DNA from 3 places in the Pseudomonas sp. NPDC090208 genome. Region 2 is predicted to be linked to each of the others. Evidence: predicted binding sites of a transcription regulator. Region 2 holds the regulator's gene; each other region holds the start of a gene.
What was found. The regulator sigma-54, encoded in region 2, starts transcription at its own class of promoters, with help from an activator protein. The targets are predictions, from matches to a motif close to ANTGGCATNNANNTTGCTNT.
Positions count from the first base shown of each region.

Region 1: the regulator sigma-54 is predicted to act here: its motif matches at 4,127-4,146, upstream of flgB (flagellar basal body rod protein FlgB).
Region 3: the regulator sigma-54 is predicted to act here: its motif matches at 5,998-6,017, upstream of nirB (nitrite reductase large subunit NirB).

Region 1 is NZ_JBIVCU010000007.1:63,325-73,575, forward strand. Features, by position in the region: gene ACIPL0_RS13695 (flagellar hook protein FlgE) at 1-739, opposite strand, end outside; gene flgE (flagellar hook protein FlgE) at 1,157-2,485, opposite strand; gene flgD (flagellar hook assembly protein FlgD) at 2,514-3,212, opposite strand; gene flgC (flagellar basal body rod protein FlgC) at 3,228-3,671, opposite strand; gene flgB (flagellar basal body rod protein FlgB) at 3,675-4,082, opposite strand; gene cheR (protein-glutamate O-methyltransferase CheR) at 5,224-6,051, opposite strand; gene ACIPL0_RS13725 (chemotaxis protein CheV) at 6,090-7,022, opposite strand; gene flgA (flagellar basal body P-ring formation chaperone FlgA) at 7,098-7,859, shown strand; gene flgM (flagellar biosynthesis anti-sigma factor FlgM) at 8,110-8,427, shown strand; gene ACIPL0_RS13740 (flagella synthesis protein FlgN) at 8,477-8,944, shown strand; gene ACIPL0_RS13745 (flagellar brake protein) at 9,026-9,766, shown strand; gene ACIPL0_RS13750 (GlxA family transcriptional regulator) at 9,992-10,251, opposite strand, start outside.
Region 2 is NZ_JBIVCU010000002.1:131,781-142,031, reverse strand. Features, by position in the region: gene ACIPL0_RS03675 (ATP-binding cassette domain-containing protein) at 1-644, opposite strand, end outside; gene ACIPL0_RS03670 (KpsF/GutQ family sugar-phosphate isomerase) at 955-1,929, shown strand; gene ACIPL0_RS03665 (KdsC family phosphatase) at 1,930-2,463, shown strand; gene lptC (LPS export ABC transporter periplasmic protein LptC) at 2,474-3,046, shown strand; gene lptA (lipopolysaccharide transport periplasmic protein LptA) at 3,033-3,581, shown strand; gene lptB (LPS export ABC transporter ATP-binding protein) at 3,581-4,306, shown strand; gene ACIPL0_RS03645 (RNA polymerase factor sigma-54) at 4,495-5,988, shown strand; gene hpf (ribosome hibernation-promoting factor, HPF/YfiA family) at 6,065-6,373, shown strand; gene ptsN (PTS IIA-like nitrogen regulatory protein PtsN) at 6,386-6,850, shown strand; gene rapZ (RNase adapter RapZ) at 6,853-7,710, shown strand; gene ACIPL0_RS03625 (HPr family phosphocarrier protein) at 7,727-7,999, shown strand; gene ACIPL0_RS03620 (PA2169 family four-helix-bundle protein) at 8,202-8,672, opposite strand; gene ACIPL0_RS03615 (DUF3820 family protein) at 8,906-9,169, shown strand; gene ACIPL0_RS03610 (aminotransferase class V-fold PLP-dependent enzyme) at 9,224-10,251, shown strand, end outside.
Region 3 is NZ_JBIVCU010000006.1:258,749-268,999, forward strand. Features, by position in the region: gene ACIPL0_RS13100 (bile acid:sodium symporter family protein) at 1-962, opposite strand, end outside; gene rdgC (recombination-associated protein RdgC) at 1,122-2,042, opposite strand; tRNA gene ACIPL0_RS13110 (tRNA-Val) at 2,203-2,278, shown strand; tRNA gene ACIPL0_RS13115 (tRNA-Asp) at 2,299-2,375, shown strand; gene nirD (nitrite reductase small subunit NirD) at 2,858-3,235, opposite strand; gene nirB (nitrite reductase large subunit NirB) at 3,232-5,793, opposite strand; gene ACIPL0_RS13130 (molybdopterin-dependent oxidoreductase) at 6,524-10,251, shown strand, end outside.

The DNA.
Region 1 (10,251 bases), on a different contig from region 2:
TGCCGGTGGGCGATACCCGCAGGCCGACTTCCAGCGCCGACGTCATGCTCGGATTCAGCGGATTGAGGCCGTCGACGAGAATGTACGAGGTCCAATCGTTGTCGTTGGCCTTGACGAAATACTGCTTGAGTTCGTGGTCCTGCGGCGGGGTGGCTGCGTCCTGAATGGTGCGGGTGACCATGCGCGTGTAGGTGGTCGGATCATCGGGATTGAAACGGCGAATGGCCGCCAGCGACGACGCGCCAGCATCGAGGTTGAGCGTCTGTTCCAGCTTGCTGGTGGCCTTGGGCGAGATATTCGCCAGATCCAGCTTCAGGTCGCCACGCACACCACTGATCACCTGGCCATCAGCGTTCACGCCATAGCCCTGCAACCGGCCGCCATGGGCATCGACCACCACGCTTTCAGCATCCAGATGAAACGCCCCGGCGCGGGTATAGCTGATCGTGCCGCCGTCGTTCATCACGAAGAAACCCTTGCCCTGAATCCGCATGTCCAGGGGCCGACCGGAGGTAGACTCGACGCCGCCCGGCGCAAAATCCTGCGAGACATTGGCCAGGCGGACACCATCCCCCACCGTCGACCGACTGCCATCGAGAACCGACGAGGAATACACCGCGGAAAACTCTGCCCTGGAGGATTTGAAACCGGTGGTGCCGACGTTGGCGATATTGTTCCCGGACACTTCCATACGTTTGTGCGCAGCATTAAGACCGGATACCGCGATATTGAATGACATGAACTCTCCCTGCGTCGCTCATGCGACACTTTCGTCAGTGCATCGAATGTTTTCGCGGACAAACGACTGCAATCGAACAAGGCTGTTCAATGACAGTTATTTATCAGCGAGTTTTATTCTCCCACTGACGAAAGTAGGAAGTTTCTAGTTATAGAGTGGGATCGCTCTCGTTATTTTCAAAGTGCCGTATATATCAAATTCCGAAGCCATCCGGAGTTACACCAATAGCCACAGGAACGCGCTTTCCCGCGATTGCGGTGTGTCAGCCAGTGAAGATGCAGCCTGAATAATCGCCTCGCGGGCAAGCGCGCTCCCACGGGATGATTCACGGCGGGATGAAATAAAAGATAAAAACACCGGACATAAAAAAAGCCCCTCAAAGAGGGGCTTTAAACCAACACGTTCAATTGACCGATATCAGGTCATTTGAATCGTGGTTTGCAGAATGGTGTTTTCAGTCGAAATCGTTTTGGCGTTCGCCTGATAGTTACTTTGCGCCTTGATCAGGTTGACCAGCTCACCGGTCAGGTCGACGTTGGATTCTTCCAGCGCGGAACCGGTAAGGTATCCCAGCGTACCCGACTGCGGAGCACCGGTGACCGGGATGCCCGAAGCGTAAGTTTCACGCCACATGGTGCCGCCCGCAGGAGCCAGACCGTCGACGTTGCCGAACGAGGTCAGTGCAACCTGGCCGATGGTGCGCGATTCGCCGTTGGTGTAGGTGGCAAACAGGTTGCCGCTGGCATCGACGTTCATGGCGCTGATTTCGCCAGTCGCGTTGCCGTCCTGATCCTTGGCCGATGCGCCGCTCGCCGCGTTGGTCTGGGTGGTCGCCAGCATGTTCAGCTTCATGCCGTTGGCCGATGCGGCCGCGCCGTTGGCTGCCCAGGTCGTGGTCGAACCGACGGTCTTTTTCTGCGCCGGCACCCAGTTGTTGATGTTGAAGGTACCGTCGGCGTTGATCGCAACGTTGGCGGTGGATGTCGGAGGCGGTGTGGTCACCAGGTTGCCCGACGAGTCGAAGGTCAGGTCGGTCGAATCCGGCACGACCGGGTCGGTGGCCGGGTCGGAAATGTTGCGGTTGTCGATCAGGCTGTACATGGTCCAGGAGTTGGTACCGGTCTTGCGGAAATACTGATCCAGCGTGTGCTCGTTGCCCTGGCTGTCGTAGATCTTGGTGCTGAACGAGGTGGAATAGGTCGACACGTCGGCCGGGTCGAACGCAGCACCGGTCACCACTTCCTTGGAGGAATCCAGGTTGGAAGTGATGGAAATGCTCGACGTCGCGCGCGGCAACATGTTCGAGGTGTCCACTTTCAGGTCGGTCAGCACGCCATTGGCAACGTTGCCGTTGGCATCAACGCCATAGCCCTGCAATTTGTTGCCGTTGTTGTCGATGATGTTGCCGGACTTGTCGGTGTGGAAGCTGCCCGCACGGGTGTACAGCTTCTCGCCGTTGTTGCTCAGCATGAAGAAGCCGTTGCCGTTGATCGCCAGGTCCAGGTCACGGCCGGTGCCGGTGGTCAGCGAACCCTGGGTGAACTGCTGGGTCACCGCGGCGGTGCGCACGCCGCTGCCGACGTTGGTCGAACCGGAAGTGCCGCGAATCGATTGCGAGTACTGGTCGGCGAATTCCGCACGGGAAGCCTTGAAGCCGACCGTCGCGACGTTGGCAATGTTGTTGCCGGTCACGTCGAGACTTTTGTTCGCTGCGTAGAGCCCACTAAGACCGATGTTGAAAGACATATTTCACTCCTGCGCCGTCTGGTCGGCTCTAGATTCCGATTTGTTGAACTTTGGACAAGGCAATGTTGGTGCCGTTGGCCAGGTTGAGTGTCATGGCGCTGCCCGCCGTGCCCATGGTGACGCTGCTCACGGTAGCCGGCAGATAGGTCGTCAGGCTGGTGGCCTTGCCGTTCAGGGTGCCGTTGGCGACGAAGCTGTAGTTGCCCGTTTCGAGGGTTTCGCCCGCGTCGTTCTTGCCGTCCCAGGTGAAGCTCTGGGTGCCGGCCTTCTGCTCGCCCATGTCGATGGTGCGCACCACGTCGCCGTCCGCGTCGTAGACCTTGACCGTGGTGATGGTGCTGTTCGATGGCAGCACGACCTGACCGGTCATGTCCTTGCTGGTGTCGACGTTGGTGGAGCCGGAGTCGACGATCACGTTGCGGCCAACCAGCGAGGACGCCTGCAGCGCTTGCGAAGACTGATACATGCCGCCGATCGCATCGACCGAGGTGCTCAGGTTCTGCATGGTTTCCAGGCTGCTGAACTGCGCCAGCTGCGCCACGAACTCGCTGTTGTCCTGCGGATCGAGCGGGTTCTGGTTCTGCATCTGGGTGACCAGCAACTGCAGGAACGCATCCTTGCCCAGGGAGTTGGCGCCGGTGGAGGTATCGCCAGCCTTGGTGCTGCCGATGCCCTGCAGCGATTTGACGAAATCGCTGGCTGTACTGTTATCGACGGAAGTGGTCATCTTGAACGCCCCTTATCACTGACCCAGGGTCAGTACCTTCTGCATCATTGTTTTCGCGGTGTTCATGATTTCCGCGTTGGTCTGGAACGAGCGGCTGGCCGAGATCATGTCTGCCATTTCATTGACGACGTTGACGTTCGGGTAATAGACGTAGCCGTTCTTGTCCGCTGCCGGATGGTTCGGCTCGTAGCGCGCTTCCAGGTTGGAAGGGTCTTCGACGATGCCGGAGACCTGCACGCCGGTGCCGGCCTGACCCTGGTCTTCGAACAGCGAGGCGCTACCCCCGGACTCCTGCCCCTGGAACACGGTGGAGAACACCGGGTGACGGGCGCGGTAGGTCTTGTCGAGGCTCGACGAGACGGTTTCGGCGTTGGCGATGTTACTGGCCACCGTGTTCAGGCGAGTGTTCTGCGCACTCATGCCGCTACCGGCAATATTGAAAACATTGGATAGGGACATGAATTACTCTCCGCGCAGGGCTGACACCAGCCCTTTGAATTTGCTGTTGAGCAAGGTGAAGCTGGCCTGGAAGTTGATGGCGTTTTCCGCGTAGTTGGCGTTCTCGACCTGCGCGTCGACGGTGTTCTGGTCGAGCGACGGTTGCGACGGTGTGCGGTACATCAGCGCGGCATCGCCGGTGCTGGCGCCTTCGGCTTCGATGTGACGGCTGTTGGTCATGTTCAGGGCGAACGTGCCGTTGTTGGCCTTGTCGCTTTCCGCCGCCAGGACCTTGGAGAAATCCAGGTCACGCGCCTTGTAGTTCGGCGTGTCGGCGTTGGTGATGTTGTTGGCCAGCACTTCGGCACGTTGGGCGCGGAAGTTCAGCGCCTTTTCGTGAATGCCCAGTGCCTTGTCGAAGCTGATGCTCATGTCGGGAACCTTTACCGGTTGAACCAGATGTTCGTGACAGTGAGATAGCAAGTGGCGTGCCAGTTTGTTCCAGGCCCGTATTCCGGGCGTTTCAGGCGGGTTTGGCAAAGGGCATGACAGAAAAGCGGCAAGGGATTTCCGCTATGGAAGAGGAAAGCGGCAATGGGCGTGCCGATTTTTTGCCGTTTCTTTTGGTGGGGCGGCGTTTGTTGGTTTGTTGTAGGGGTACGGTAAGAGCGGATTTTTGTTGGCTGTGGGGTTTGTGGGCATATCCGTTTTTTTGGGTGGCGAGGATTACGGTTCCGCTCTTACAGCGGGTCACTTTTGGAAAAGCGCCAAAAGTAACCAAAAACGCTTTGCTCCTGGTTTGGTCCTCCTTCGTCGGATTCCCTCACTCCGACGACGCTCCGTGGGCACGCGCCGAACGGACGTCCCTGTCCCGGCGCTCTCGCGGCATCCTGCCGCTCGGCCCACTCCGCATCGCCTGCGCTCAGCCTGCACCCAAGTCGCGTTTGCGGCGTCTGGACGGGCGCGTCCCAAAAGCAAGATCAAAAGCTGTAGGAGCCGGGCTTGTCCCGCGACCTGGCGCGAAGCGGCAGCCAATCCGGTAAATGCGTTGTGTCAGACAGGCATAGTCGCCAAGGTTTACGACGGGTTCCCCGCCGGTCGCAGGGCAAGCCAGCTCCTACAGGGGCCCGCGCATGCCCCTCGCCGTTGCCGTTGCCGTTGCCGTTGCCGTTGGATTTTCTTGCGCGATCTTCCAGACGCCGCCGAACGCGACTTGGGTGCAGGCCGAACGCAGGCGGCGCGGAGTGGGTCGAGCGGCATGGATGCCGCGAGAGCCGCGTTGGGCCAGGGATGGCCCTTTCGCGGCGGGCCCACGGAGCGTCGCCGGAGTGAGGGAACCCGACGCAGTCGGGCCAAACCAGGAGCAGGGCCTTTTTGGTTACTTTTTCGGCTCCTGGAAAAAGTGACCCGCTGTAAGAGCGGAACCGCCAGCCGCCATAACCGAAGAAACGGATATGCCCCCCATCGCAGAAAAAAACAGATCTGCTCTTCAGGTACCCAACCACCAAACCACCAAACCACCACAAACAAAAAAGCCCGCCAAAGCGGGCCCTTCCTGACCAACCACCAAACCTCACTTGGCCTGATAAATGATCCCCGGACTGCACTGCACCATCTGATAATGATCCGGCAACCCGTTCAACGCCTCCGAAGCCCCCAGGAACAGATACCCCCCAGGCTTGAGCGTCGCATGAATCCGCATGAGGATGTCTTTCTTCACCTCGGCCGAAAAATAGATCAACACGTTCCGGCAAAACACGATGTCGAACTTGCCTAACGCTGCGTAACTGTCCAGCAGGTTGAACGAACGGAACTCCACGCGACTCTTGATCGGTGCCTTGACCGTCCAGCGCCCCGGCGTCTTCTGATCGAAATACCGCTGCAGACGATCCGGCGACAACCCCCGGCCAATCGCCAGGCTGTCGTACTCACCCGTCTTGCAGTTGTTGAGCATGCTGCCCGACAGGTCGGTCGCCACGATCTGCACCCCGGACTTCAACTGCCCCGGATTGCTGCGCTCGAACTCATCGATCGACATCGACAGCGAATACGGCTCCTGCCCCGACGAACAGGCGGCCGACCAGATCCGCAGACGCTGACCAGGGCTGGCCTTGATCTGCTCCGGCAACACCTTGCTCTTGAGCACCTCGAACGGATACGTATCGCGAAACCACAGGGTTTCGTTGGTGGTCATCGCATCCACCACCTGCTCGCGCAAACCGCTGCGCGGCTGAGTCTGGATGCGTTGAATCAGCTCGCCCAGGGACTTGATGCCCTGCTGTTCCATCAGCTTGTTCAGGCGACTGGAAACCAGATATTGCTTGTTTTCACCCAGCAAGATGCCACAGGCTTTTTCCAGGAAGACCCGGAACTGTTCAAAATCCAAATTACCTGTAGACATGCCGCCTCTCAAATCATGTGAACAGCTGAAGGTCCGCTTCAGCTGATATCCGCCGCCCTGATCCGATCCACCACTCTCGCGGCAAGATCGTCCGGCCGGAACTTGGCCAGGAAATCGTCGGCTCCAACTTTTTTCACCATTGCCTGGTTGAACACCCCGGACAACGAAGTGTGCAGGATGATGTGCAGCTTCTGCATGCGCGGATCGTTACGGATCTCGGCAGTCAAGGTGTAGCCGTCCATCTCCGGCATTTCAATGTCGGAGATCATCATCAGGAACTCTTCTTCCGGCTTTTTGCCTTCGTCCACCAGTTTGCGCAGATATTCCAGTGCCTGACGACCGTCATTCAACGCCGTCACTTCGACACCCACGGTCTGCAGGCAACGGGTGACCTGCTTGCGCGCCACCGACGAGTCATCCACCGTCAGCACCCGCAGCGACAACGCCTTGTGCTGCACTTCGGCATCCACCACACCGGCGGAAATGTTTTCCGAAACCGGCGCCACCTCGGCGAGGATCTTCTCCACGTCGATGATTTCCACCAACTGGTTGTCGATGCGCGTCACTGCCGTGAGGTAGTGATCGCGACCGGTTCCCTTGGGTGGCGGATGAATGTCTTCCCAGTTCATGTTGACGATGCGCTCCACCGAATGCACCAGAAAACCCTGAATCTTGGTGTTGTACTCGGTGATGATCACGAACGCGTTGCCGATGTTGGCCAGCGGCGCTGCGCCGGTTGCCATCGACAGATCGAGAATCGGGATCGTCCCGCCACGAATATTAGCCACTCCGCGCACGATCGGACTGGATTTGGGCATGAGGGTAAGTTTCGGGCACTGAAGCACCTCTTTTACCTTGAACACGTTGATCCCGTACAACTGCTTGCCGTCCAGACGGAACAGCAGCAATTCCAGGCGGTTCTGCCCTACCAGTTGAGTGCGCTGGTTCACTGAATCCAAAACACCAGCCATGCACCACACCTCCCCAAACGACCAATTGCGCACTGCCGGATCGGCAAGCGGCACGGGCCTTGCTATTTACCCGTCATGAACACACTAACGACAGTATCCCGACACTTCCAACGCGCAAGCCGCAACTTGTTGCGCGTGCTGGCTGCCGTGTGTCTGCTGGGCACCGCGGGCCTGGGCCGCGCGGACAACGTGACCATGCCTGAACAACTTATCGGCGTCACCCAGGGCTTTCTTGAATTCACCGTGGAAGACTATCTGGCGACCAGCCAGACCCAGGGCCGCTATGAAATCGAAGTCAAGCAGCTCGACCCGCGCCTGCGCATGCCGCATTGCGACAAGGAATTGACAGCCAGCCTGGAAAGCCCGGCCCAACCGGTCGGTCGCGTGACGGTACGCCTGCGCTGCGAAGGCAGCTCACCGTGGACGGTGTTCGTGCCCGCGCAGGTACATCTTTATCGCAACGTGGTGACCGTGGTGCGCCCGATGAAGCGTGATGCCATCGTCAGCGAAGGCGACGTCGCCATGCGTGAACGCGATGTCGGCCTGCTCGGCCAGGGCTTTCTCGATTCGCTGGATCAGGCGGTCGGGCAGAAAGTTGTCCGACCAACGGTCATCGATCAGATTCTGACACCGGTTCACCTGGCGCAACCGCAGATGGTGCGCAAGGGCGATCAGGTGGTGATCAGCGCGCGCAGCGGTTCGATGAGTGTGCGCATGCCCGGCGAGGCCTTGTCCGACGGCGGTTTCAACGAACAGATACGGGTCAAGAACCTGAACTCCAAACGGGTCATCAAGGCCAACATCGTTGCCCCCGGGCAGGTCGAGGTGCCCATGTAAACCTGTCGAACCTCTGGCGCTACGCTTGCGCTTTTTCTACACTCGGAACCGTCACGCCCCCTGCGAAGTCAATGGACGACTGTTTTCGCACTGGCCTTGGGGTTTGTACGAAAGTCCGCGAGCGCATGTCAGGCAAGGCCGTATTCAATGCCGCCTGTCCGAGCGCAGCCACTTTTCGTACAAAGCCTAAAGTTATTCCGGGCTTGGTCGAAACAATGGCAAGCGTCCAAGAACCCAGAGGTTTTCAATCATGGTCATCGACTTCAGTCGTTTGAATAGCGCCACTACCGTTGGAGGTACTTCGCGTACCGCCGGCAGCAAGGAAGCAGGCAAGACCGAGGCAACCGCCACGGCCGACACTTCCGCGAACGTCAGTGGCAGCGGTGAGAAAGTACATTTGAGCAGTGAAGCTCAACAGTTGCAGAAGATCACTGACTCGTTGCGTGATCAGCCCGCCGTCAACAGCGCCCGTGTGGCCGAGTTGAAGCAGGCGATCGCCGACGGCAGCTACAAGGTCGACAGCAACCGTGTTGCGAACAAACTGCTTAATTTCGAAGCCCAGCGCTAGCCCCCGGTCTGCGCAGGGGCTTCTGGACGCTTGAATCCCAGGGCATGCGATGCAAGACACAACGTTGCTTCAACTGATCACGGACGATATTGCGCCGACCCGGCACCTGCTGGAGATCCTGAAGGCTGAATCGATCGCCCTTCACGGTCGCAATATGGTCGAAATGGAACACATCCTGGCGCAGAAACAGGCGTTGGTGATCGTGCTCGAACAGCACGGACGCAGACGTAGCCAACTGATGACCAGCCTGGGCCTGCCCGCCAATCGCGCGGGACTCGAAGACGTGGCCAGGCATTCGTCGGTAGGCGACGCATTGTTGAAAGCGGGCGACGAGCTCAGCGCACTGATGGTCGAATGTCAGGCAGCCAACGAACAGAATGGCAGTCTGATCCAGCTGCAACAGCTGACCACGGCCCAGCAACTGAGAATCCTCAACGGTGGCGACACGCCGGCGCTGTATGACAGCCGCGGATCGACATCGGGAAGAGCCAGACCACGTCCGCTTAGCCAGGCGTAAGTTCTTGTATCAAGGTGTGCAACATGATGGCAAAATGCCGCAGTCGCACGCTGTCGTTTTTTGCCTGGAGATGGATGAACCGTGAATGCATTAAGTGCGGAAGATACTCCGCAGCCCCCAAAGGTACTTACCACGCCTTTGGAAATTGCCTCCACCCTGCGACTGCTGATGGAAAGCCATGATCCGCTGATCATCACCTTCCACGAACGCAGCCAGCGCTTCCAGAGTTACGTCATCGAAGTCGACCGTGACACCAACGTCGTGGCGCTGGACGAGATGATCCCTCGCGACGGCGAGCGTTACATGGCCAATGGCGAGTCGTTTCGCGTCGAAGGCTTCCATGAAGGCGTGCGCGTGGCCTGGGAAGTCAAATCCCAGATGACCATCATCGAAGACCCGCACAGCTATCGCGGCCCGCTGCCCGAAGAAGTCGTCTATCACCAGCGCCGCAACGCATTCCGCGCTGCGTTGAAACTGGCTTCGCTGGTCGACATCGAACTGGCGGGCGACAAGCTCAAATCGCCGCTCAGAGGCAAACTGCTGGACATTTCCGCCACCGGTTGCAAGCTGCGTTTCGAGGGCGACGTGTCCGACCGCATCCAGCTGGGTCAGGTGTACGAGCGCTTCATGGCGGCCCTGCCGATCGGCAGCATGACCACCTCGGTGGAACTGCGCCATCTGCACTTTGAAGAGAAGTTCAACACCACCTTTGCCGGTGTGCGCTTCCACAACATGACGGGGCTGGTGCAGCGTCAGGTCGAGCGTTTCGTCTATCACCTGCAACGCGAAGCCCGCCGTTTCGACAAAGACGACGACTATTGATTCGTCTTGGGTAGCCCGGCTTGCCGGCGTCGGCGGTCTCAGGATCGCAGACACTGGCAAGCCAGGCTGCTACAAATCCGGCAACACCGATTATTTGTGGGAGGGAGCCCTGCTCGCGAAGACGGTATGCCAGCCAGCCTCGCCGTGTCGGCCATGACGCTTTCGCGAGCAGGGCTCCCTCCCACGGCCTTCGGCCAGAATCAAAAGCTGCTCCACTCCCCCGCCCTAAAACACCTCCACCGTCGGCCCCGAACTGCGACGCAGTGACTGCGGTGACTGCCCGTAAACCCGCAAGAAGGCCCGGCGCATGCGTTCGCGATCGCCGAAGCCGGTTTCGCTGGCCACGGTTTCCAGTGGCAGCCGCCCCTGCTCCATCATCAGCCGTGCCGCCTCCAGACGCAGGTTCTCCACGGCCTTGGCCGGCGAAGTGCCGGTCTGCGCGCGGAACGTGCGACTGAACTGGCGCGGGCTCAGGCACGCTGCAT
Region 2 (10,251 bases):
AGGTAGTCGGCGATGCTGGCGGTTTCCGCCAGATCATGGGACACCACCACGCTGGTGATACCCAGGGCATCGTTGAGCAAGCGGATCAGACGCACCAGAACACCCATGGCGATCGGGTCCTGCCCCACGAACGGCTCGTCGTACATGAGAATCTGCGGGTCCAGGGCAATGGCCCGGGCCAGCGCAACACGCCGCTTCATGCCACCGGAAAGCTCGTCGGGCATGAGTTCGACCGCGCCGCGCAACCCTACCGCCTGCAGCTTGAGCAGGACGATGTCGCGGATCATGTCTTCGGGCAGTTTGGTATGAACACGCAGCGGAAACGCCACGTTTTCGAAAACGTCGAGATCGGTGAACAGCGCACCGCTCTGAAACAGGACACCCATCTGCTTGCGCGCATCGAACAGATCGCTGCGCGACAGCTGCGGCAGATTCTGGCCATTGACCCAGACCTCGCCGGCGCTGGGACGCAATTGCGCACCCATCAGCCGCAGCAAGGTGGTCTTGCCACTGCCCGACGGCCCCATGATGCCGGTGACTTTGCCCCGGGGAATGCGGATGTCCACATTATTGAAGATGCTGCGCGTACCGCGTTTGAAGGACACACCCTTCAATTCGACCGCGTAGGCGTTATCGGCACTCATCTAAACTCCTTGCGATGCAGCCTGTCTCTCAGATGCTGCGTCCTTGACGAACGACACACTGTCTGGAGGGGCCGAACAAGCGGCGAACTATAACACCGCTGTCGTACGCCGCCAAAGCACCAACCGCTCCGCTTTCATCAGCGTGCAATATTTGCAGTGCAGTGGAATTTTCCTGGAGAGACGAAGGTCAGTGCCGGACCGGAACTGACGGACCGATACCTTCCATAAACAAAGAGCTACGATGAAGCGTGAGGCTTTTCAACATTGCCGCTATAATCGCGGCCTTTTTATCAGACCGACCCTTGCCTACATGACCAATGCCCGCGACCTGATTGAATCGGCACAACGCACCATCCGCCTTGAAGTAGAAGCCGTGGAGGGTTTGCTTGCGCATATCGATGCGGACTTCGTCAAAGCCTGCGAAATGATCATGACCAGCCAGGGCCGGGTCGTGGTGGTCGGCATGGGCAAGTCCGGGCACATCGGCCGCAAGATCGCCGCCACCCTGGCCAGCACCGGCACGCCAGCGTTTTTCGTGCACCCGGCCGAAGCCAGCCATGGCGACATGGGCATGATCACGGCCACCGATATCATTCTGGCGCTGTCCAACTCCGGGACCACGGCCGAGATCGTGACCCTGCTGCCGCTGATCAAGCGCCTGGGCATCAAGATGATCAGCCTGACCGGCAACCCGGATTCGACGCTGGCAAAAGCTGCCGACGTCAACCTCAACGCCCGCGTTGCCCACGAAGCCTGCCCGCTGAACCTGGCGCCGACCTCGTCGACCACTGCTGCACTCGCCATGGGCGACGCACTGGCCGTGGCCCTGCTCGATGCACGCGGCTTCACTGCCGAAGATTTCGCCTTCTCGCATCCGGGCGGCGCGCTGGGCCGCCGCCTGCTGCTGAAGGTCGAGCACGTCATGCACACCGGCGCCGAACTGCCACAAGTGGCACGTGGCACCCTGCTGCGCGACTCGCTGATGGAAATGACCCGCAAGGGTCTGGGCATGACCGCCATTGTCGAGGCCGACGGCCGTCTGGCCGGGATCTTCACCGACGGCGACCTGCGTCGCACGCTCGACCGCCCCATCGACATCCGTCAGGCGGTGATCGACGACGTCATGACCGTACACGGCAAGACCGTGCGCGCCGAAATGCTCGCCGCCGAGGCACTGAAGATCATGGAAGACAACAAGATCGGCGCACTGATCGTGGTCGACGAGCATGATCGTCCGGTCGGCGCATTCAACCTGCAGGACCTCCTGCGCGCAGGAGTCATGTAAATGAGCGTCGACATGAATGAACTGATGCAACGCGGCAAGGCGATCAAGCTGGCTGTTTTCGACGTGGACGGCGTGCTGACCGATGGCCGCCTGTACTTCCTGGAAGACGGCAGCGAGTTCAAGACCTTCAACACCCTCGACGGCCAGGGCATCAAGATGCTCATCAACTCGGGCGTGACCACGGCCATCATCAGTGGCCGCAAGACCCCGGTGGTCGAACGCCGGGCAAAGAACCTGGGCATCGCCCATCTTTATCAGGGCCGCGAAGACAAGCTGGTGGTCCTGGACGAATTACTGCAGCAACTGAACCTGAGCTATGAACAAGTGGCCTATCTGGGCGACGACCTGCCGGACCTGCCGGTGATTCGTCGCGTCGGCCTGGGCATGGCAGTGGCCAATGCCGCCGGCTTCGTTCGTCAGCATGCCCACGGCACAACCCAGGCACGAGGCGGTGAAGGCGCTGCCCGTGAATTCTGCGAGCTGATCCTGAACGCTCAGGGCAATCTCGAAGCGGCCCACGCCGCCTACCTATAGAAGTGCACCTATGCTGAGCAAAAAGTTTCGTACATTTCTGATCTTCGGCGTGCTGGCCCTGCTGCTGGCAGCGGTCGGCTACTGGAACATCAGTCCGGAAAGCTTCATGGACCAGCCCAAGACGGCGGTCGATGAAAGCGCCATCGACTATTACGCCCTGAACGCCCACAGCATTCAGTACCTGCCCGATGGCGGGATGCAATACGACATGACGGCGGACAAGGTCGAACACCTGAAAGCCACCGACGTCACCCTGATGACCACGCCGGTACTGCAGATGTTTCGCGGTTCGGAATACCCTTGGCACGTGCAGAGCGTACGCGCCGAGGTGTCCCCTGGCGGCGACCATGTCGAGCTGATCGATTCGGTGCGCATCAACCGCACCGACGAGAAAAAACGCACCACGATCATCACCAGTAGCCGCATGACAGTATTCCCTCAGAAGCAATATGCGGAAACTGCGCAACCCGTTAGAATCGACGGATTCAACGGTGTGAGCACCGGTACGGGTATGAAAGCCTATTTAAAAGAAAGCAGGATACACCTGCTATCGAACGCAAGAGGACAGTATGAGGCTCCTTAAAACCCTCCCTATTTTGCTTGGCCTGGGCGCAGCACTGGGAAGCGTTAGCGCCTGGGCTCTGCCGAATGATCAGGATCAGCCTATCCGCATTCAGGCAGACGATGCTCAACTGGACGACAAACAAGGTATCGCCACCTACACGGGCAACGTGATCATCACTCAAGGTTCGATGAAGGTCACCGGCAACAAAGTGACCATGACCCGCACCCCGGCCGGCGATATCGACGTCGTGACCTCGGTCGGCAATCTGGCCTACTTCGAGCAACTGCAGACCGCTGGCGATACCAAGCCCGTGCAAGGCTGGGGTGTCACCATCCAGTACCACGCGCCGCAAAACCGCATCGTGCTGATCGACAAGGCCAAGGTGGTCGACAAGGACAACAACACCACGCAAGGCGAGAAAATCGTCTATGACACGGAACGCAAGCTCGCCAGCGCCGGTCGCGCTACAGGCAGCAAGCTGACCGAGGCGCGTCCTCGCGTCGACATGGTGATCCAGCCGAAAAAGAAAACCGACCAGCAGAAGGCCCAGTAATGGCAACGCTGAAAGCCCAACACCTGGCGAAGAGCTACAAGAGTCGTCAGGTCGTCCGTGACGTCAGCCTGTCCATCGAGAGCGGCCAGATCGTCGGCTTGCTTGGCCCCAACGGCGCCGGCAAGACCACCTGCTTCTACATGATCGTCGGCCTGGTGCAGGCCGATCAGGGCCGTGTGCTGATCGACGAAATGGACGTCAGCCACCAGCCGATGCACGGCCGCGCCCGCGCCGGTATCGGCTATCTGCCGCAAGAGGCGTCGATCTTCCGCAAACTGTCGGTATCGGACAACATCATGGCGATCCTCGAGACCCGCAAGGATCTCGACCGCGCCGGACGTCGCAAGGAACTGGAAAGCCTGCTGCAGGAATTCCATATCACCCACATCCGTGACAACCTTGGCATGAGCCTGTCCGGTGGTGAGCGACGTCGTGTTGAAATCGCCCGCGCGCTGGCCACTGCGCCGAAATTCATCCTGCTGGATGAACCGTTTGCCGGTGTAGACCCGATCTCCGTGGGCGACATCAAGCAAATCATTCATCACCTCAAGGCCAAGGGCATCGGTGTCCTGATCACCGACCACAACGTACGCGAAACACTGGATATCTGCGAAACCGCCTACATCGTCAACGATGGGCAGTTGATCGCGGAAGGCGATGCCGAAACCATCCTGGCCAACCAGTTGGTCAAGGAAGTGTACCTCGGTCACGAATTCCGCCTGTAATCAAGGAACGGCACGGGGCTGAACGCGACCGGCAACATACGCTCATCGCCAGCCCCGGATTAATTGTCTTCGCACCCTAGGCAAACACCTCGGTTTCAGGCATATAATTTGCTTAATTTGGCGCCTTCTGGCGCCCAGTAGTGGATGGCGCGCACGAGCGCCGGCGAACAAGGTGTTAAGCCCCTGCCATGAAACCTTCGCTAGTCTTGAGAATGGGCCAGCAGCTGACGATGACACCGCAGCTGCAACAGGCCATCCGCTTGCTTCAGTTGTCGACCCTGGACCTCCAGCAGGAAATCCAGGAAGCGCTGGAGTCCAATCCCATGCTGGAACGCCAGGAAGAAGGCGACGATTTCGATAATGCCGACCCGATGGCCGACAACATCGAACAGAAGCCCAACGCCGATATCCAGGAACCGACCTATCAGGAAGCCGCGCCGACCGTCGACAACCTCGAGGACGGCGAGTGGAGCGAACGCATCCCCAACGAGCTGCCGGTCGACACCGCCTGGGAAGACATCTACCAGACCAGCGCCAGCAGCCTGCCCAGCAACGACGATGACGAGTGGGACTTCACCACCCGTACGTCCGCCGGTGAAAGCCTGCAAAGCCACCTGCTCTGGCAGCTCAATCTGGCGCCGATGTCCGACACCGACCGCCTGATTGCCGTGACCCTGATCGATTGCATCAACAATCAGGGCTATCTGGACGAATCGCTGGAAGAGCTGCTCGACGCTTTCGATCCCGAGCTCGACATCGAGCTGGACGAAATCGAAGCCGTTCTGCACCGCATCCAGCAGTTCGAACCTGCCGGCGTCGGCGCCCGCACCCTCAGCGAATGCCTGCTGCTGCAATTGCGCCAGCTGCCGGTCAAGACCAAGTGGCTGGCCGAAGCCCAACGCCTGGTCAGTGACTACATCGACCTGCTCGGTAGCCGTGACTACGCACAGCTGATGCGCCGCATGAAGCTCAAGGAAGACGACCTGCGTCAGGTCATCGAACTGGTCCAGAGCCTCAACCCGCGCCCCGGCTCACAGATCGAGTCCAGCGAAGCCGAATACGTCGTCCCCGACGTCATCGTGCGCAAGGACAACGAACGCTGGCTGGTCGAACTCAACCAGGAAGCCGTACCGCGCCTGCGGGTCAATCCACAGTACGCCGGCTTCGTGCGTCGCGCCGACACCAGCGCCGACAACACTTTCATGCGCAACCAGTTGCAAGAAGCACGTTGGTTCATCAAGAGCCTGCAGAGCCGCAACGAGACCCTGATGAAGGTGGCGACCCAGATCGTCGAGCATCAGCGCGGCTTCCTCGAATACGGCGACGAAGCGATGAAGCCTCTGGTCCTGCACGACATCGCCGAAGCGGTGGGCATGCACGAGTCGACGATCTCCCGGGTGACCACGCAGAAATACATGCACACCCCGCGTGGCATCTACGAACTCAAGTACTTCTTTTCCAGCCACGTCAGCACCTCCGAAGGCGGCGAGTGCTCGTCCACGGCGATTCGCGCAATCATCAAAAAACTGGTTGCCGCGGAAAATCAGAAAAAGCCGTTGAGCGACAGCAAGATCGCTGGTTTACTGGAGGCACAAGGCATTCAAGTGGCCCGTCGCACAGTCGCCAAGTACCGCGAATCCCTGGGGATCGCACCTTCGAGCGAGCGCAAGCGACTGATGTAGAGGTCACCCGCCACAGCGTTCCAGTGGCAGGCACCACGCCTGCCTCTTAATGCACTGGCAACGAAGGAGAAGCTGTATGCAAGTCAACATCAGTGGACACCAACTGGAAGTGACCAAGCCCCTGCGCGAATACGTCGAGCTGAAGCTGAAAAAGCTCGAAGGGCACTTTGACAAGATTACCAATGTGCAGGTGACGATGGCCGTCGAGAAACTGAAGCAGAAAATCGAGGCCACACTGCATATCCACGGAGGAGAGGTGGTTGCCAACGCCGAACATGACGACATGTACGCCGCCATCGACCTGCTCACTGACAAGCTAGACAGACAATTGCTCAAGCATAAGGAAAAGCAGCAAAGCATCCTCAAAGGTGCGGCCGCTCGCTGACACTCCCCACCCATGATCCGACTTGAAAACATCCTGACCCCTGGCCGTTCACTCGTGAACGTGCCAGGCGGCAGTAAAAAACGTGTTCTCGAACAAATCGCCAACCTGATCGGCCGGGAAATTCCCGAACTCGACAGCCAGCTGGTGTTCGAGAGCCTCATTGCCCGGGAAAAACTCGGCTCGACCGGCTTTGGCAACGGCATCGCCATCCCCCATTGCCGGCTCAAGGGCTGCACCTCACCGATCAGCGCCGTCCTGCATCTGGATGCGCCGGTCGACTTCGACGCCATCGATGGCGCTCCCGTAGACCTGCTGTTCGTCCTGCTGGTCCCGGAAGCCGCAACCGATGCGCACCTGGAGTTGCTGCGCCAGATCGCCAGCATGCTTGACCGCAGCGAAGTCCGCGCCAGCCTGAGGGGCGCCAAAAGCGCCGACGAACTCTACAACGTCGTACTGCACGTACAGAACGGTCACTGACCATGCGCATGATCATCGTCAGCGGCCGCTCCGGCTCCGGCAAGAGCACGGCCCTCGATGTTCTCGAAGACAGCGGTTTCTACTGCGTCGACAACCTGCCCGCCGGCCTGCTCCCCGAGCTTGCCGAGCGCGCGCTGATCAATACCGAGCTGGCTGAACCGCTGCTGGCCGTGTCCATCGACGCGCGCAACCTGCCCAGCCATCTGACCCGCTTTCCGCGAATGCTCGAAGAGGTTCGCAGTCGCCATATCCAGTGCGACGTCCTGTTTCTCGATGCCGATGAGTCGACGCTGCTCAAGCGCTTCTCGGAAACCCGCCGCCGCCACCCGCTGAGCACCGCAACCCGCTCGCTGGCCGAAGCGATCCGTGATGAAAAGACCCTGCTCGGACCGATCATCGATCTGGCCGACATGACCATCGACACCACGCGCCTGAACCTCTATCAACTGCGTGACACGCTCAAACTGCGCCTACTGAACAAACCCGAGCCAGGCACGGCCTTCCTCATCGAATCCTTCGGCTTCAAACGCGGCATGCCCGTGGACGCCGATCTGGTGTTCGATGTGCGCTGCCTGCCCAATCCCTACTGGAAACCGGAGCTGCGCGAGCAATCCGGCCTCGACCAGCCGGTGGCCGAATACCTCGATGCGCAACCGGATGTCGAAGAAATGTTTCAGGACATCAGCGCCTATCTGACCAAATGGCTGCCGCGTTTCGCCGCGAGCAACCGTGCCTACGTCACCATTGCCATTGGCTGCACCGGCGGACACCACCGCTCCGTCTACCTGACCGAACGTCTGGGTCGGGTGCTGCAGCAATCGCTCAAGAACGTTCAGGTCCGCCATCGCGACCTCAGCTGAAAGGATCCCGACCGCAATGCCCGCTCACCAGATCACCATCATCAACAAGCTGGGCCTGCACGCCCGCGCCGCAGCCAAATTCGTTGGCGTCGCCGGCAAATACCCGTGCCTGATCAAGATCGGTCGCAGCCCCGACAGCATGGTCGACGGCAAGAGCATCATGGCCGTGATGATGCTGGCCGCCGGTAAAGGCACCGACGTACACCTGCTGACCGAGGGCGACCAGGAACAGGCTGCGCTGGAAGGTCTGATCGAGCTGATCAACAACAGGTTTGATGAGGGTGAGTGAGGCCTTGGGTCAGCGCTACTGAAAGCGGTGGTAATTATCCGTGGGAGGGAGCCCTGCTCGCGAAAGCGCCAGGTCAGACATTACGGATGCGACTGCCACGACGCCTTCGCGAGCAGGGCTCCCTCCCACTCTCAAGCTGTTCAGCAGCCAATAAAAAACGCCAGACTGATCTGGCGTTTTTTTATGGCTGGCATCAAACCAATCAGCTGGCCCGACGCACGCTGTCACGCAGCGCCTTGACCTTGTCGTGGTTGGCCTGCACGCCAGTGAGCTGGCGCTGGATCAGGCTGACAACGTTGGTAGGCAAGGCTTTTTCGATAGCCTTCTGCTGAGCATCGCGATAAGCCTTCAGCGCATGGTCTTCGCCGCGCTCGACTTCATTCAGCACCGCTTCGTCGCTTTTGCCCGTCACGGCGGCCTTCAGCTCGACCCACATGCGGTGAGCCGCGCCAGCGGCGCTGGAAGAGTTTTCCGGATCACCGCCCAAGGCGCGAACTTCGGCCTGGAGCTCACGAACCGCCGAGGCGCATTCCGAAGAGCGCGAAAGGAAATACGCTTTGATTTCAGGGTTTTTGACGTCTTCGGCGCTGGTATGAAAACCTTTCTCGCCGTCTTTGCTGGTTTCAATCAGGTCGTTGAGGACCGAGATCGCTTCTTTATTGATATCCGTCATTTTGCAGTTCCTTTCTGGCAGGTTATTCGAGAAACCGGATCGATGAAAACACTCGATAACTGAGTAATTGCATCGCCCGTGCCAGTCGAAACTACAAATTAAATCGTTATTTTTCATACAGTTACTTTTATCAAGATACAGCCTCGCCGCGCTTTCTGCATGATCTGTGCGTTGGCGTAGTTGCAGAATGCACGTATCTTTCAAGTTCACTGAAAAGGACAGACGGCACAGCCATGAACCCGGAGAAACTTAAACTTCTACTGACGCGGGAAATGCCGTTTGGCAAATATCAGGGACGGCTGATTGCGGACCTGCCCGGTGACTACCTGAACTGGTTTGCCCGCAAGGGATTTCCACCGGGCGAACTGGGCAGTCTGCTGGCGTTGATGCACGAGATCGACCACAACGGCCTTTCCGCCCTCCTCGACCCATTGCGCAGCAAGCCTCGCGAGCCGCTACGACAGAACTCGCTGAAGACCCCTATCCGCTTCTCTTGACCGTTTTTTGACCGAGTGCGAGTAGCCCCGATGAACAGTGCCTCAATCGCTGCAATGGAATCAGCTGTCGAACAGGCCCGCGACGAAGCCTTTTGGCATGAAGTCGCCGGCCAATACGATCTAGAGCCAGGACCGCTCAACTTCGAGCACGGTTATTTCGGGCGCATGACCCGGGAAGCGCTGCGCACCTACGGGCAGCATCTGGCGTACGTGAACCGCAGCAACTCGGTGTATGTACGGCAGCGCTTCGACACCCACGACAGCGAAGTCATTCGCACCGATCTGGCCGACCTGCTGGGCATTCCCGCTCATGAAGTAGCACTCACGCGCTGCGCTTCCGAGTCTTTGCAATCACTGATTCGCAACTACAACGGCCTCAAGCCGGGCGATCAGGTGCTGATCAGCGATCTGGATTACAACAGCGTGCAAAGCGCCATGCGCTGGCTGGCCAGGAGCCGCGGCGTCGAAGTCATCGAGATCAGGCACACCCACCCTGCCAGTTACGAATCGCTGCTACAGACCTACCGCGATGCTTTTACGGCCCATCCACGCCTGAAGCTGATGGCGCTGACCCATGTCACCCATCGCACCGGCCTGGTCATGCCCGTGCAGGCCATCGCCGCACTGGCCGAAGCGAGCGGCATCGATGTGGTCCTCGACGGCGCTCATGCACTCGGCCAACTGGACTTTCAACTCGCCGAACTGGGCGTCGCCTTCGCCGGTTTCAACCTGCAGAAGTGGATAGGCGGGCCGCTGAGCCTGGGCGTCATCTACGTGAAACAGGAACGACTGGCGAGCATCGATCCGGACATGGGTGATCAGCGCTACGCCGAGGATGACATCCGTGGCCGTGCGCCTTATGGCACGCCTAACATTCCGGCACTGATGACCCTGCCGCAGGTGTTTGCCGAACATCGCGCGCTGGGTGGTGCTGCGGTGAAAGGCGCACGACTGGCGTATCTGCGAGACTTGTGGGTACGCGAAGCGCGCCGGATGGAAGGTATCGAAGTGCTGACCCCGGACGACCCACGACTGTACTGCGGGATTACCTCGTTCCGCTTCAGCCGTCATGACGATCAGGC
Region 3 (10,251 bases), on a different contig from region 2:
TCGGCAGTTGATCTACCGTTCACTTCAACACTGCCATCCGGCCCCATCTTCCTGAAATACGTCGACAGCAACGCCCCGGAGATGTTGTGCCAGACGCTGAACAGCGCGCTGGGCACCGCCGCCAGCGGCGAGAAGTGCGCACTGGCCAATGCCGCGCCCAGGCCGGAGTTCTGCATGCCGACTTCCAGCGACAGTGACTTGCGTTGCGCCAGTGGCAGCTTGAACAGCTTGCCGGTGAAGTAGCCGAGCAGGAAACCGAAGCTGTTGTGCAGGATCACCACGGCCATGATCAGCAGGCCCGACTCGGCGATCTTCGCCTGGCTGGCCGCCACCACCGCGCAGACGATCATCACGATGCTGACCACCGAGATCAGCGGCAGCACTTCCACCGCGAACTGCACCTTGGCGCCAAGCAGGCGCTGGGCGATCACGCCGAGCACGATCGGCAGCATCACCAGTTGCAGGATCGACCAGAACATTTCCATGAAAGACACGGGCAGCCAGGCCGACGCCAGCAACCAGATCAGCGCCGGGGTCAGCAGCGGGGCGAGCAGGGTGGTGACGGCGGCGATGGCCACCGACAGCGCCAGATCGCCCTTGGCCAGCCAGGTCATGACGTTGGACGAGGTGCCGGACGGGCAGCAGCCAACCAGAATCACGCCGACGGCAATCTCTGCCGGCAGGTGAAACACCTGACACAGCAACCACGCCATGCCCGGCATGATCACGAAGTGCGCGACCACGCCCAGCGCCACGCGCCACGGGTTGCGGACCACTTCGGAAAAGTCTTCCAGCTTCAGGGTCAGGCCCATGCCGAACATCACCAGACCGAGCAGCGGCACGATCAGGGTCTTCAGGCTGATGAACCAGGTCGGGAACAGGAACGCCAGCACGGCGAACAGCAGCACCCAGTACGCGAAGGTATTACCGACAAATCGACTCAATGCAGCCAGTGCACGCATGGCTTGCTCCTTTTATTGTTGGACGAGTAGAGAACGCAATTGTGGGAGACGGCTTGCTGGCGAAAGCGGTGTGTCATGCGCCTTTTATGTCGCTGACAGATCGCATTCGCCAGCAAGCCGGCTCCCACAGAGGAGCTGTCCGGGTAAAACGCAGATGAATCAGATCCCCTGCGGAATCTCTTCGCCGCCCAGCGCTTCGAACAGCTCCGGCAGGAATTCGCCGAAGGTCAGCATCATCAGGGTGAAGCTGGCGTCCAGTTGGCCCAGCGCATCATCACCGCCGTCCTGTTCGGCCTGATCCTGCAGCAGGTCTTCGAATTTCAGGCGCTTGACGCTCAGCTTGTCATCGAGCACGAACGACAGTTTGTCCTGCCAGGCCAGCGACAATTGGGTCACGACCTTGCCGGTGCTCAGGTGCAGCTGGATTTCGTCGCTGGTCAGGTCCTGACGCTTGCACTTCACGATGCCGCCGTCTTCGTGGGTGTCGCGCAGTTCGCATTCGTCGAGGACGAAGAAGTTGGCCGCAGTTTCGCCGCTCTTGACCCAGTCGGTCATGATCGCGGTCGGCGCGGTCTTCACGGTGACCGGACGTACCGGCAGCGAGCCGACCACTTCACGCAAGGTCGACAGCAGGTCTTCGGCGCGTTTCGGGCTGGAAGCGTTGACCAGGATCAGGCCCTGCTTCGGCGCGATGGCGGCGAAGGTCGACGAACGGCGGATAAAGGCGCGAGGCAGGAACGCCTGGATGATTTCATCCTTGAGCTGGTCGCGCTCCTTTTTATAGACCTTGCGCATCTGCTCGGTCTCGATCTCTTCGATCTTCTCTTTAAGGGCGTCATTGACCACGCTGCCCGGCAGGATGCGTTCTTCCTTGCGCGCCGATACCAGCATGAAGTCGCCGCTGACGTGAACCAGCGGGGCGTCTTCGCCCTTGCCGAACGGCGCGATGAAACCGTAAGTGGTCAACTCCTGGCTGGCACAAGCTCGTGCAGGCTTGGTCGCCAATGCGGTTTCCAGCGCCTCGGCGTCAAATGGCAGGTCCTGGGTCAGGCGATAGACAAGCAGGTTTTTGAACCACATGGGGTACATCTCTCCTTTATACAAAGGGGGGCATTATTCGCTGCCGGGCCCCTGCGGCCAACCCTGATGTAAGCCTTTGGCAGGATTATAAAAATTATTTGAAAAAGTGCTTGCCAGAGGTTGGATCGCTCCGTAGAATGCGCGCCACACCGAGAGACAAGGGTGATTAGCTCAGCCGGGAGAGCATCTGCCTTACAAGCAGAGGGTCGGCGGTTCGATCCCGTCATCACCCACCACTCGTTGAAAGGTGTTACGCGCAGCGGTAGTTCAGTCGGTTAGAATACCGGCCTGTCACGCCGGGGGTCGCGGGTTCGAGTCCCGTCCGCTGCGCCATATTGAGTATCGAGGCCCTTGAACTCCTCGATACGACAAAGAAAGCGACCTTAGGGTCGCTTTTTTTGTGCCTGCGATTTTTTGCGCAATTGCCCTGTATGAGCTGGCTTGTCCTGCGACCTGCCGGGCACTGGCAGCAAACTCGGTAAATGCAGTGTGACAGGCAGATCGCATTTACCGGTTTTACGACGACTATGTCGCCGGTCGCAGGGCAAGCCAGCTCCTACAGTCCTGTGGGAGCGAATTCATTCGCGATGCGGTGTCCCAGGCGACGGATCTGCGCCAGCCGTACGACCATCGCGAATAAATTCGCTCCCACACGGTTCGTCGGGCGCGCCAATACTGTAGGAGCCGGCTTGCTGGCGAACCCTGGCAGATCAAACACTGCTGGGTTGACTGCCCCGACGCATTCGCCAGCAAGCCGGCTCCCACGGCCTTCGGCCAGAATCAAACGCAGACAGCACGCACCGCTCCGTAGCGCATCACCCCAAATCAATCTCCACCACATCCCCCACCATCCGCACCGGCCAGGTGCGCAGGCTCAGGCTCGGGTCTTCCAGGCAGGTGCCATCTTCCAGGCGGTAATGCTGCTTATATAAAGGCGAGGCGATGACTAGATCGCCGGCCAGGCTGCCGATCAGGCCACGGCCGATCACATTGACCCCGGTCGCCGGGTCGCGGTTGTCCACGGCGAACAGCTTTGGCGCGCCACCCAGGGTCGCGACCTCGAACAGCGCCACCTGAGTCGTACCCGCCAGCGCCACCACGCCGGAATTGAGCACCAGATCCTCCCGCGTACACAGCGCGCGCCAGGTCTGGGTGCGGGGAATATCCATCAGCAGTGCATGGGATGTGCTCATCGTGCGATCTCCTCGACAGGGATAAGGTTGAGTTCATGGGCCCGCGCCGGGCGGCGCTGGCTGCGTTCCTTGACGAAACGGATGTCCGGGTCGGCCGCCTTGTCGTTGACGAAGGTGCGGAAGCGCTTGAGTTTTTCCGGGCTCTTCAGGGCGTTGGCCCACTCGCATTCGTAGCGGTCGACCACCAGTTGCATCTGTTCTTCCAGCTCGGCGGCCAGACCCAGGCTGTCGTCGATGACCACCGCCTTGAGGTAATCCAGCCCGCCTTCCAGCGACTCGCGCCAGACCGACGTGCGCTGCAGCTTGTCGGCGGTGCGGATGTAGAACATCAGCACGCGGTCGATGTAGCGGATCAGCGTTTCGTCATCCAGGTCGGTGGCGAACAGCTCGGCGTGGCGCGGACGCATGCCGCCGTTGCCGCACACGTAGAGGTTCCAGCCGTTCTCGGTGGCGATCACGCCGATGTCCTTGCTCTGCGCTTCGGCGCATTCGCGGGTGCAGCCGGACACGGCGAACTTGAGTTTGTGCGGCGAGCGCAACCCCTTGTAACGATCCTCGATGGTCAGCGCCATCTGCACGCTGTCCTGCACGCCGTAACGGCACCAGGTGCTGCCGACGCAGGATTTCACCGTGCGGGTCGATTTGCCGTAAGCGTGGCCGGTCTCGAAACCGGCGGCGATCAGCTCGGCCCAGATGTCCGGCAGTTCATGCAGCTGCGCGCCGAACAGGTCGATGCGCTGGCCGCCGGTGATCTTGGTGTAGAGGTCGTATTTTTTCGCCACGGCGCCGATGGCGAGCAGGCCGTCCGGGGTGATCTCGCCCGCCGGGATGCGTGGCACCACCGAATAGGTACCGTTTTTCTGCATATTGGCCATAAAGGTGTCGTTGGTGTCCTGCAGTGGCACCAGCGACGGCTCCATGATAGGCCGGTTCCAGCACGAGGCGAGAATCGAGCCCACCACCGGTTTGCAGATATCGCAGCCGACGTGGCCCTTGCCGTGGCGAGCCAGCATGGCGTCGAAGCTTTCGATGTTTTCCACCCGGGCGAAGGCGTACAGCTCCTGACGGGTGTAGGCGAAGTGTTCGCACAGGCTCTTGTCGACGGCCACGCCACGGGCGGTCAGTTCGTGTTCAAACACGCTTTTCAGCAGCGCCGAGCAGCCGCCGCAACCGGTTGCGGCCTTGGTGCAGGCCTTGATCCCGGCGAGGTCGGTGCAGCCGCTGTCGATGGCCGAGCAGATCGCGCCCTTGCTGACGTTGTGGCAGGAGCAGATGGTCGCCGTGGCCGGCAGGGCATCTGCACCGAGGGTCGGCGCGCCTTCACCCTGCGGCAGGATCAGGCTCGACGGATCGGCCGGCAGGGTGATGCCGTTCTGCGCGTATTGCAGCAGGGTGTCGTAATAACTGTTGTCGCCGACCAGCACCGCGCCGAGCACCTGCTTGCCGTCGGCGGACACCACCAGACGGCGGTAGCTGGCGGTCGCTTCATCGATATAGCGGTAGCTGCGTGCGCCGGTCAGGGCACCGTGGGCGTCGCCGATGGAGCCGACGTCGACGCCGAGCAGTTTCAGCTTGGTCGACATGTCGGCACCGAAGAACGGCTCGGCGTCCTGATCGCACAATTGTGCAGCGACATTGCGGGCCATCTGATAGCCCGGCGCCACCAGGCCGAAAACGCTGCCGTTCCACGCCGCGCATTCGCCGATGGCGAAGATGTCGGCATCGCTGGTGCGGCAGTGTTCGTCGATGGCGATGCCGCCACGCGGGCCCAGTTCCAGTTCGCACTGGCGGGCGAGGGCGTCTTGCGGGCGGATACCGGCGGAGAAGACGATCAGGTCGGTTTCGAGAAATTCATCACCGGCGAAATTCATCCGGTAGCGATAGTCTTCGCCGGCGCTGATCGACTGCGTGGCGCGGGACAGATGCACACCGACGCCCAGCGCTTCGATACGTGCCTTCAATGCGGCGCCGCCGAAGTCGTCGAGCTGGACCGGCATCAGCCGTGGCGCGAATTCCACCACATGGGCTTCCAGTCCAAGGGACTTCAGCGCGTTGGCCGCTTCCAGGCCGAGCAGGCCACCGCCGACCACCACGCCGCGTTTCGCGTTGCTGGCAGCGGCGCGGATGGTGTCCAGATCGTCGAGGGTGCGATAGACCAGCCGCGAGTGACCCTCGGCGCCTTCAATCGGTGGCACGAACGGGTACGAACCGGTGGCCAGCACCAGCTTGTCGTAGGCGAAGGCGCCCTTGGCGGTGATCACCTCGCGGCGTACGCGGTCGATTTCCAGTACCGGCACGCCGAGGTGCAGGCTCAGGCCGGGTTGCTCATATAAAGCCGCATCGCTCAGGGCCAGCGACTCGGCATCGCGACCTCCGAAGTACTCGGACAAATGTACGCGGTCGTAGGCGCGCTGGCCTTCTTCGCCGAACACATGGATGCGATAACGCTCCAGGGCGCCGGCAGCGATCAGTTGCTCGACGCAGTGGTGACCGACCATGCCGTTGCCGACGACGATCAGGGTGGGCACATCGTTGAGAGAGGCGACTGTGGTGTTCATAGCGAGTCCCGGCCAAGGCCAATCAGGTTTTTTGAAAGCAAAAAAAAGGCGCCCGGAACCGATCGGTTCCAGGCGCCTTTGCCTGTTCTTTTATGGGTTGCCACGCGACCACAGTGTCGGTGCAACCTGCTGAGCCCGGTGAGCGATCATCGTTGACCGTTCGGGGCCGCCCGCCGCGCATGTGTGGCTGGACTTGTCAGGGACGAAGCAAGGGGTGTGCCAGCCCGCGAACGGCGTAATTCCTTTAGGAGCTGGCTTGTCCTGCGACCGGCGGGGAACCCGTCGTAAATCCTGCATATGCGGTGTGTCAGGCGAACCGCGTTTGCTGGATTTACGACTGCTGCGCAGCCGGTCGCAGGACAAGCCAGCTCCTACAGGGGGATGGTGCAGGGCACAAAATCGGTGCGATTGCGGCCGGATCGCCCCATGGTGAAGCCGAATCAGGCCGGTAGAGCCAACCTCGATCTTCTGTGGGAGGGAGCGCTGCTCGCGAACGTGTCAGCCCGGTTGATGCGGCGTTGCCTGACCCACCGCCTTCGCGAGCAGGGCTCCCTCCCACAAAATCCACATCGCCGCAGCCTGCATATGTTGTGACTGGCCCGTCCTTTGCAAAACCCTGCGCACAGGCAGTCAACGCCGATTGCCATCTTCACGACAAAGGCGCCGTGTGCTCCCCGTTTTTCGACGGAGGAGAACAGGGCGTCTTTTTTTTGCTTTCGGGAAAGTGAACATGGCCAGCAACAGCGTGCGCAGTGTGTGTCCTTATTGTGGTGTCGGCTGCGGCATCGTCATGCAGGTGGAGAACAACCGGGTGATCAAGGTCAGTGGCGACAAGAGCCACCCGACCAACTTCGGCCGTCTCTGCACCAAGGGCACCACCTGCGGCCAGGCGATTGCCGAGTCGGGGCGGATGGAATCGGCCTATTTGCGCCATCAGCGCAGTCAGGACCCGGTGCGCAGTGATATCGACGCTGCCATCGACGAAACCGCCCGCCGCCTGCGCGCCATCCTCGACCGCGACGGACCGGATGCGCTGGCCTTTTATGTGTCCGGGCAGATGTCGCTGGAGGCGCAATACCTGACCAACAAACTCGCCAAGGGCTTTGTGCGCACGCCGCATATCGAATCCAACTCGCGGCTGTGCATGGCCAGCGCCGGCAGCGGCTACAAACTGTCGCTGGGCTCGGACGGCCCGCCCGGTTCCTACGACGATTTCGACAAGGCCGATCTGTTCTTCGTCATCGGCGCCAACATGGCCGACTGTCACCCGATCCTGTTCCTGCGCATGATGGACCGGATCAAGGCAGGGGCGAAGCTGATCGTCGTCGATCCAAGGCGCAGCGCCACAGCGGACAAGGCCGATCTGTTTCTGCCGATCAAGCCCGGTACCGACCTGGCGCTGCTCAACGGCCTGCTGCACCTGTTGCTGGAAAACGGCGACATCGACGACGCCTTCATTGCCGGATTTACCGAGGGCTGGGAGGCCATGCCGGCGTTTCTCGCCGATTACACGCCAAGCAACGTGGCGCAGATCACCGGCCTGGCCGAGGCTGGCATCCGCAAGGCGGCGCAGATGATCGGCCAGGCGCCGGAGTGGATGAGCTGCTGGACCATGGGCCTGAACCAGAGCACCCACGGCACCTGGAACACCAACGCGCTGTGCAACCTGCACCTGGCGACCGGGGCGATTTGTCGTCCCGGCAGCGGGCCGTTTTCCCTCACCGGCCAGCCCAACGCCATGGGCGGTCGGGAAATGGGCTACATGGGGCCGGGCCTGCCGGGGCAGCGCTCGGTGCTGGTGGATGCCGACCGCTTCTATATAGAAGAGCTCTGGGGCATCCCGCGCGGCAGCCTGCGTCAGCAGGTCGGCGGCGGCACCATCGACCTGTTCGAGCAGATGCGCGATGGCGCGATCAAGGCCTGCTGGATCATCTGCACCAACCCGGTCGCCAGCGTCGCCAACCGCAGCACGGTGATCGAAGCCTTGCAGGCTGCCGAACTGGTGATCACCCAAGATGCGTTTCTCGACACCGAAACCAACCGCTACGCCGACATCCTGTTGCCGGGCGCACTGTGGGCCGAAGGCGAGGGGGTGATGATCAACTCCGAGCGCAACCTCAATCTGACGCAGAAAGCCGTCGATGCACCGGGCGATGCGCTGCCGGACTGGCAGATCATTGCCCGGGTCGCCTGTGCCATGGGCTTCGCCGACGGCTTCAGTTACGCCTCGGCCGAAGAGGTGTTCGAGGAAATCAAACAGGCGTGGAACCCGAAGACCGGCTACGACATTCGCGGCGCCAGCTATGCGCGACTGCGTGACGGCTCGTTGCAATGGCCCTGTGCGCCGCAAGCCAGCGGCACACGCAACCCGATTCGCTACCTCAACGACGGAGTCAGCCAGCGGTTGACCCTGGATGAGCAAGGCCAGCGCCCGGCCATCGTCTTCGCCACCGCGTCCGGCAAAGGCGTGTTCCATGCCCGCCCGCACATGCCGGCGGTGGAAATGCCTAACGCCGACTTCCCGCTGCTGCTCAATACCGGGCGCCTGCAACACCAGTGGCACACCCTGACCAAGACCGGCAAGGTGCCGACCCTGAACAAACTCAACCCCGGCCCGTTCGTGGAAATCCATCCGCAGGACGCCACGGCGCTGAACATCCGCGACAAGGATGCCGTCGAAGTGCGCTCGCTGCGCGGCCACGCCGTACTGCCCGCCGTGGTCACCGACCGTGTGCAGCCGGGCAACTGTTTTGCGCCGTTTCACTGGAACGACGTGTACGGCGAGCGACTGGCGATCAACGCTGTGACCAACGACGCCATCGACCCGATTTCGCTGCAGCCGGAATTCAAGGTCTGTGCGGTGGCGCTGAAGAAGGTCGAGCTGATCGATCATCAGTTTTTGCAGGGGCCTGCACGCGAAAGCCCGCCATCTTCACCTTCATCCATTGATCAGGAGCCCGCCATGTCGCGCCTCGCCACTTTCGCCCGGATCACCGGCATTGCCGATGTGCCGGCGCCGCAGTTGAACGATCGGGAAAAGACCTGGCTGGCCGGCTTTCTCAACGCGCTGCAATCGAGCCCGTGCGATGACGTGCCGGTGCTGCCGGGCCATGCGCCGTTTGCCAATGACACGCGGTTGTGGCTCGACGGCGTGTTGGCCGGCCTGTTCAGCCAGGCCCCTGCCGCTGCGCCAACCCCTACAGTGGAATCGACTCAGAAGCACGCTGCCCTGACCCTGCTGTGGGCGTCGCAGACCGGTAATGCCGAGGCCCTCGCCGAGCGCTTCGGCAGCCGCCTGCGTGAATCAGGCATTGCCGTGACGGTCAGCGACATGGCGACGTTCGCCGTCGAGCAACTGGACAGCATCGGCAATCTGGCCGTGATCAGCAGCACCTTTGGCGACGGCGATGCGCCGGACAACGGCCAACCGTTCTGGTCGTCGCTGAGTGCCCGCCAGGCGCCGCTGCAATCGTTGCGTTACGCGGTGCTGGCGCTGGGCGATCCGAATTACGACCAGTTCTGTCAGCACGGCAAGAACCTCGATCAGCGCTTGCAGGCCCTGGGGGCTTCGGCGCTGCTGCCACGGCTGGATTGCGACACCGACTATGACGCCCCGGCCGATGCCTGGCTGACCCAGTTGCAGCAGGCGCTGACGCCGTCGATTTCGGCGGTCAGTGTGGCGCAGGTCGTTGCACCGACAGCCACAGCGGCGTCGCCTGAAATGGCCAGCCGGGCGCGGCCGCAACCGGCGCAATTGGTGATCAATGCCCGTCTCAATGGTGAGGGCTCCAGCAAGGACACCCGCCAGTTTGCCCTGAGCCTGGGGGACGCACCGCTGAAGTACGAAGCGGGGGATGCCCTGGGGGTCTGGCCGCGCAACTGTCCGGCATTGGTGGACGAGTTGTTGAGCCTGACCGGCATGTCCGCTGAGCATCCGGTGCAGGTCGAGAAAGTCGGCGAGATGCCATTGCATCAGGCTCTGAGCGAGCACTTCGAGATCGCCCGGCCCCATCGCGATACCTTGAACTTCGTCGCCGAGCACAGTCGCAATGCCGAGTTGCAAAGCCTGCTGAGTGAGTCGCGCAAGGACGAGTTGAAGGACTGGCTGTGGGGCCGGCAACTGGCCGACGTGCTGCAAACCTGCAAAGTGCAGTGTGAGCCGCAGGCGCTGCTGGGCAGTTTGAAGCGCTTGCAGCCGCGCCTGTACTCCATCGCCTCCAGCAGCAAGGCACATCCCGATCAGGTGCACCTGACCGTGTCGGCGGTGCGCTACGGCAAGCGCAAGGGCGTGTCCTCGACCTTTCTCGCCGACCGTGCCGAGGCCTGCGAGGTGCCGATCTTTCTGCAACCGACCCGACACTTTCACGTGCCGGCCGACGGTGACGTGCCGATGATCATGATCGGACCGGGCACCGGCGTGGCGCCGTTCCGCGCGTTCTTGCAAGAGCGGCGGGCGCG